Regions from separate parts of the Kitasatospora sp. NPDC094016 genome, predicted to be linked through region 1. Evidence: predicted binding sites of a transcription regulator. Region 1 holds the regulator's gene; the other holds the start of a gene.

What was found. The regulator HspR, encoded in region 1, represses chaperone genes until heat shock. The targets are predictions, from matches to a motif close to TTGAGNNNNNNNNNCTCAA.
Region 2: a site for HspR is predicted at 1,928-1,946, ahead of lon (endopeptidase La). Genes of this name have one in related genera too.

What each region holds. Positions count from the first base shown of each region.
Region 1 covers NZ_JBEOUK010000003.1:142,187-145,597, forward strand. Annotated here, with positions in the region: gene dnaJ (molecular chaperone DnaJ) at 211-1,368, shown strand; gene ABT015_RS04160 (heat shock protein transcriptional repressor HspR) at 1,376-1,900, shown strand; gene ABT015_RS04165 (hypothetical protein) at 2,102-3,109, shown strand; gene ABT015_RS04170 (hypothetical protein) at 3,192-3,365, opposite strand.
Region 2 covers NZ_JBEOUK010000014.1:96,940-100,350, forward strand. Annotated here, with positions in the region: gene lon (endopeptidase La) at 1-1,905, opposite strand, end outside; gene ABT015_RS16000 (rhomboid-like protein) at 2,073-2,870, opposite strand.

The DNA of each region.
Region 1 (3,411 bases):
CTGCGGAGTCGTACGCCGGCCAGTACGGCGGCCGGCTCCGCAGCGCGCTGTCAACAGCGCCCGGTGAAGCGGCTGTTGACAGCGCAGCGAGGATGGACATCGGGAGGTGGCGGCAGCTATGAGCAAGCGCAGCGAGCGAATCGTCGAGAAGCGAATCGTTGAAGGGCGCGTGTTGCGCGGAGCGGCTGCCGAGCGGAGCGAGGTGGACGCATGAGTGGCAAGGACTACGTGGAGAAGGACTACTACAAGGTCCTCGGCGTGCCCAAGGACGCCACCGCCGCCGAGATCAAGAAGACCTACCGCAAGCTCGCGCGCGAATTCCACCCGGACGCCAACAAGGGCGACGCCAAGGCCGAAGAACGCTTCAAGGACATCTCCGAGGCCTACGACGTCCTGTCCGACGAGAAGCGCCGCAAGGAGTACGACGAGGCCCGCAGCCTCTTCGCCAACGGCGGCTTCCGGGCCGGCGGCCCCGGCCAGGGCAACGGCAGCTACAACTTCGACTTCGGCGACCTCTTCAGCGGCAGCCAGAACACCGGCAGCGGCGGGCTCGGCGACGTCTTCGGCGGGCTCTTCAACCGCGGCGGCGGCCGGCAGGCCCAGCCCCGGCGCGGCGCCGACGTCGAGACCGAGGTGACCCTCGCCTTCGACGAGGCCGTCGACGGTGCGACCGTCCCGCTGCGGATGACCAGCCAGGCCCCCTGCCGCACCTGCAACGGCACCGGCGCCAAGTCCGGCACCACCCCGCGGGTCTGCCCGACCTGCGTCGGCGCCGGCACCGTCAGCCGCGGCCAGGGCGCGTTCGCGCTCTCCGAGCCGTGCAAGGACTGCCGCGGGCGCGGCATGATCGTCGACGACCCGTGCGTCGACTGCCACGGCAGCGGCCGGGCCAGCTCCGCCCACACCATGCAGGTCCGCATCCCGGCCGGCGTCCAGGACGCCCAGCGCATCCGGCTCAAGGGCAAGGGCGCCCAGGGCGAACGCGGCGGCCAGCCCGGCGACCTCTACGTCACCGTGCACGTCGGCCAGCACCCCGTGTTCGGGCGCAAGGGGGACAACCTCACCGTCACCGTCCCCGTCACCTTCCCCGAAGCCACCCTCGGCGCCACCATCGAGGTGCCCACGCTGAACGGGCCGGCCGTGAAGCTGAAGCTGCCCCCCGGCAGCGCCAACGGCCTCACCATGCGCGCCCGCGGCAAGGGCGCCACCCGCAAGGACGGCACCCGCGGCGACCTCCTCGTCACCATCGAGGTCGTGGTGCCTCGGCACGTCGCCGGGGACGCGCTGAACGCCCTGGAGCAGTACCGCGAGGCCACCGCCTCCGACGACCCACGAGCCGCCCTGTTCCGGGCGGCGAAGGGAGCGTGACGACCAGATGATCCCCGACAGCCCCATCGGCCCCGGCATCGGTGAAGGCCTGCCCGGCATCGGCTCCGGCTTGCCGGGCGACGGCCGCCGCACCCGGCGGCCCACCGCCCCGCCGCAGTACGTCCTCACCGAGGACACCCCGGTGTACGTCATCTCCGTCGCCGCCGAACTGTCCGGCCTGCACCCGCAGACCCTGCGCCAGTACGACCGCCTCGGTCTGGTCAGCCCCGACCGCACCGCCGGCCGGGGCCGTCGCTACTCCGCGCGCGACATCCAGCAGCTGCGCGAGGTCCAGCGGCTCTCCCAGGACGAGGGCATCAACCTGGCCGGCATCAAGCGGATCATCGAGCTGGAGAACCAGGTCAGCGCGCTCCAGTCCCGCATCGGCGAACTGGTCGACTCCCTCGAAGGCGCCACCAGCGCCCTCCAGCAGCGCGAGGCCGCCGTCCACGCCTCCTACCGCCGCGACCTCGTCCCCTACCAGCCCCCCACCCAGTCCAGCGCCCTGGTCGTCTGGCGCCCCAAACGCTGAGACTTGGCTGAACACCTCCGGCCGCCGGCTCCCCTCCACCCGGGGGGTGCCGGCGGCTCGGTCTTGGTGAGAGGGTGCTGTCAGCAGACACACATCGAGGCTGCACGTCGACTCCGAACCGCGTGAAAGGCGCCTATGATCCCAGCCGGGACCGACCTGTCCAGCCCTCGTCCGGATCTGTACAACACCAAGGAGCCGCAAATGCCAGAGACGGCCGAGCCAGGGCTCACGTCAGGCGGGCTCGGTGTTCTCTCGGCCGATGCCCGGAATCTCTATCTCCACGTGGTCGGCAATCATGGCCGACTTACGCGCCAAGAGCGTGTAAAGGCCGAGACCAAGCATCTGCAAGAACTCCTCGATATCGGCCTGTTGGTGCCCGACACGGACGAGGACGATGTGCTCATCGCGGTCGACCCCCAGCAGCTTTCCGTCGGCCTCATCGCGTCGTGGCAACGCAAGGCGCTCGACCTCTTGTCCCGGGCCGAGGAACTGCCCACCGACTTGAAGGAGTTGGCAGAGGCCTTCAACACCCCGATGCAATCCGGTGGAAGTATCGAGTACGTCCGGGGAAAGGCCCTCATCAACCAGCGGCTCAGCCAACTGGCGAACAGTTGCACCGAGGAGTTCCTCGCCGCACAGCCCGGGGGCCCCCGCCCGCCGGAAGCCCTCGCCGGAAGCCGTGACCGTGACCTCGCGCTGCTCCAACGGGGTGCGTTGGCCCGGACGATCTATCACCCGAGCACCCGCTACCACCCGGCCACCCGGGACTACGTCCTGGCGATCACCGAAGCGGGCGGACACGTCAGAACTCTTGACGAGCCGTACGCCAGACTCATCATCGTCGACCGGCGGACCGCGATCATCCCGGTCGCGGACGATCTGAATGTCGCGGCGTTCATACACGACCGCGCCATTATCAGCTTCCTCGTCTCCGAGATCTTCGAGCGGCACTGGAGCCACGCGCTGGAATTCGACGGCGCCCGCATCGTCCCGCAGCAGGTGATATCAAGCCTGCGACAGACGATCATCGACCTTTTGCTCAAAGGCACCAGCCACCGCGTGATAGCCCGCAGCCTCGGGATCAGCGAGCGTACTCTCGCACGCCACATAGCGGACATGAGAGAGGACTACCAGGTGGATTCGCTCTTTCAGCTGGGCTACGTCCTCGCTCGCGCCGCTCAGCACCGGGATCCGGACGTCCCCGCCTAGGTCGTCGAACCGGCCGGCCTGACCCCGCGTCGCGACGCGGGATCCCGGCCAGGCCCACCCCGAGAACCCAACTGGCCCCGTCTCAGGTCCAGTTGCTGTCGCTCTCCAGCGTCATGACGCCGGTCTTCGCCTGCTGGGTCACCGAGGCCCCTCGATCCGCCGAGCCGCCCCCAGAGGCCTGGAGCTGAGCGCCACCGGCCAGTACGGCGATAACCACAGCGACCGTGGCCGCCGCGATGCGAACGTGTCGGATCATGCGAGGCACGCGATCACACCTTCCAAATAGTCGCAGTGTCGAGACA
Region 2 (3,411 bases), on a different contig from region 1:
CTCGGCGTCGGCGAGCGAGGCCTCGATGTAGAGGACGTCGCCGCCGGCGCCGGTCACGGCGAGGCCGGTGGCCACGCCGGGGACCGCGGTGCGCCGCTCGGCCGGCGCCTGGGCGGCCTCCGGCACGTGGTGGGGCCGGCCGATCAGGGCGCGCAGCTCGTCCGGGCCGATCGCGGCGGGCAGTTCGCGCTCGCCGAGTTCGGCCTGGGCGGCGATCCTGCGCAGCACCCGGGCGATCGAGCGCTCCAGGTTCCGCACGCCGGCCTCCCGGGTGTACTCCCCGGCCAGTCGGCGCAGTGCCGCGTCGTCGACGCTGACCTGGTCGCCGCCCAGTCCGGCCTTCTCGCGCTGGCGCGGGAGCAGGTGGTCGCGGGCGATGACGACCTTCTCGTCCTCGGTGTAGCCGTCGAGGCGGACGAGCTCCATCCGGTCGAGCAGCGGCTCGGGGATGGCCTCCAGCACGTTGGCGGTGGCGAGGAAGACGACGTCCGAGAGGTCGAGTTCGACCTCCAGGTAGTGGTCCCGGAAGGTGTGGTTCTGCGCCGGGTCCAGCACCTCCAGCAGGGCGGCGGCCGGGTCGCCCCGGTAGTCGGAGCCGACCTTGTCGATCTCGTCGAGCAGGACGACCGGGTTCATCGAGCCGGCCTCCTTGATCGCCCGCACGAGCCGGCCGGGCTGCGCGCCGACGTAGGTGCGCCGGTGGCCGCGGATCTCGGCCTCGTCCCGGACGCCGCCGAGCGCGACCCGGACGAAGGTGCGGCCCATGGCGCGGGCCACGCTCTCGCCGAGCGAGGTCTTGCCGACGCCGGGCGGACCGACCAGCGCCAGCACCGCGCCGCCGCGCCGGCCGCCGACCAGCCCGAGCCCCTGGTCGGCCCGGCGCTTGCGCACCGCGAGGTACTCGACGATGCGGTCCTTCACGTCGGCCAGGCCGGCGTGGTCGGCGTCCAGCACCGCGCGGGCGCCGGCGATGTCGTACGCGTCCTCGGTGCGCTCGTTCCAGGGCAGCTCCAGGACGGTGTCCAGCCAGGTGCGGATCCAGGGCCCCTCGGGGGACTGCTCGGAGGCCCGCTCCAGCTTGTCGACCTCCTTGAGGGCCGCGTCGCGGACCTTCTCGGGCAGGTCGGCGGCCTCGACCCGGGCGCGGTAGTCGCCCTCCTCGTCGGCCGGGTCGCCGTTGAGCTCGGCCAGTTCCTTGCGGACGGCCTCCAGCTGGCGGCGGAGCAGGAACTCCTTCTGCTGCTTGGCCACGCCCTCCTCGACGTCCTTGCGGATGGTGTCGTTGACCTCCTCCTCGGCGAGGTGGTCGCGCAGCAGGGTCAGCGCGTACTCCAGGCGGGCGACCTGGTCGGCCTCCAGCAGCACCTTGAGCTTCTGCTCGGCGGTGGCGAAGGGCGCGTAGCCGATGTTGTCGGCGAGCTCGCCGACGCCCTCGATCTGGGCCACCCGGTCGACGATCTGCCAGGCGCCGCGCCTGCGCAGCCACTGGGTGGAGAGCGCCTTGTACTCCTTGACCAGCTCGGCGGCCCGGCCGGCCACCGGGGTCTCCACCGAGGACTCCCGGAAGGGCGTGGTCTCCACCCAGAGGGCGGCGCCGGGGCCGGTGGTGCCGGCCCCGATGCGGACCCGGCGCACGGCGCGCACCAGCGCGGCCGGCTCCCCGTCGGCCAGCCGGCCGACCTGCTCGACGGTGGCCAGGGTGCCGACCGCCGCGTACGAGCCGTCCACCCGCGGGACCAGCAGGACCTGCGGCTTGCCGGTGCCGGTGGCCGCCGCGCGGGCGGCCTCGACCGCGGCGCGCACCTCGGTGTCCTTGAGGTCCAGCGGGACGACCATGCCCGGCAGGACGACCTCGTCGTCGAGCGGCAGCACGGGCAGGGTGAGCGGTGTGGACGTCGATGCCATGATCTCTCCCCAGTCAGTGAAGTTGAGTCGACCTGACTAAGGCCTGGCGTGCGCCGGATGTTCCCGGGGCGGTGTTCGCCATGAGCGAACAGGAGGAGGGTGTGGAGCGAGCGGGGGGAGGGCGCGGGACGTGCCGTCAAAAGCGCGCGGGGCGGCACCCGGAAGGGTCAGCGCACGTCCAGGACCGGAGCGCCGCCCGGCGCGGGCGAGGAGCCCGCGGCCGGCGCCTCGACCCGGCGCGTCCGCGGCTTCGGCCGCGGCCGGCGGGCCTGGGCCCGGCGCAGCCAGCGCCACAGCGCCACCCCGGTGAGCACCGCGGCCGGGTGCCCCACGGCGGTGACCAGGTCCCGCTCGGTGAGGATCTGCTCGGCGATCAGCAGCCCGGCGCCGCCGAGCGCGACCAGCCGCCCGCGCCACGGCAGCAGCCCGGCCACCGCGCCCAGGCAGGTGAGCACGCCGTAGCTGACGCCGATGTCCAGGTAGTCCAGCGCCGCGGTCTCCATCCGCCCGGTCTCCACCGCGGTGATCACCACGCCCTGGGACAGCAGCGTGGCCGTGACGTGCCCGATCGCGAAGACCGCCGCCGCCCGGGCGGGGCCGATCCGGCGCTCCAGCGGCGCGAGGGTGACGGCGAATCCCCACAGGTACGGCATCCACACCTCGCCGGCCACCCAGAAGCCGCTGAGCACCAGCGCGCGCAGGGGGTGCTGCAGGAGGTTGTGGCCGTCGGAGCTGGAGGCCTCCTGCAGCCGTTGCACGAGTTCCGGGTCGGCGAGTTTGGCGAAGGTCGTGGTGGCGCCCACCACGGCGAGATAGCCGAGGGTGAAGGGGTTTCGCCGGGGTGTCGGCACCCGCGCCAGCAGCCACTCGACGACGCCGGTGCGCAGACCGTGCCGGAGCATCCCGTACGGCGGGCCGGCGGGCGACGCCCCGACCCGTCCGGCACCTCGCCGCAGTCCAGCCATGCCGCCCTCCGCTCCACGCCGGCAGCCACCGGCCCCTCACCCAGGTGCCCAACGTACCGGCGCGCGCCGCGGATCCCGCCCCGCGGGCGTTGTCGTGGCCACGTTACGTCGAGGTTCTGAGAGGCATCTGAGAAAAGGCGGTGAAGACCACCGGGAAACCGGTCGCCCGGATTCCTGATATTGGTCCAGACCTTCTTCCGGCGAGCGCACCGGCAGGGGCTCTGACCGGCGACTTGGCGTCAACTCGACTGCATACGTACCGTTACGCAGAGAAAAATCGCCGGGTAAGGTATCGGCCCGTGCCCACTCGTGCAGTGGGCTCCGAGGGCGGCCCGACAGCCGGCCCACGGGCCGGAAACGTCCGGTCCACCTGCCGGGAGGCATCCGCTGTCCGTACGCTGCGAAGTGCGCGGGAGAAGTGGGCGGGAGGCAATCCGCCCGCCGACCCGCACGCACGACGGGACGGCGGACCCGGCACAGTCCACGACGGAACAAGACTACGAGCGGAGCCCCGCCATCCCCACAGGTGGCCGGCCCGCAG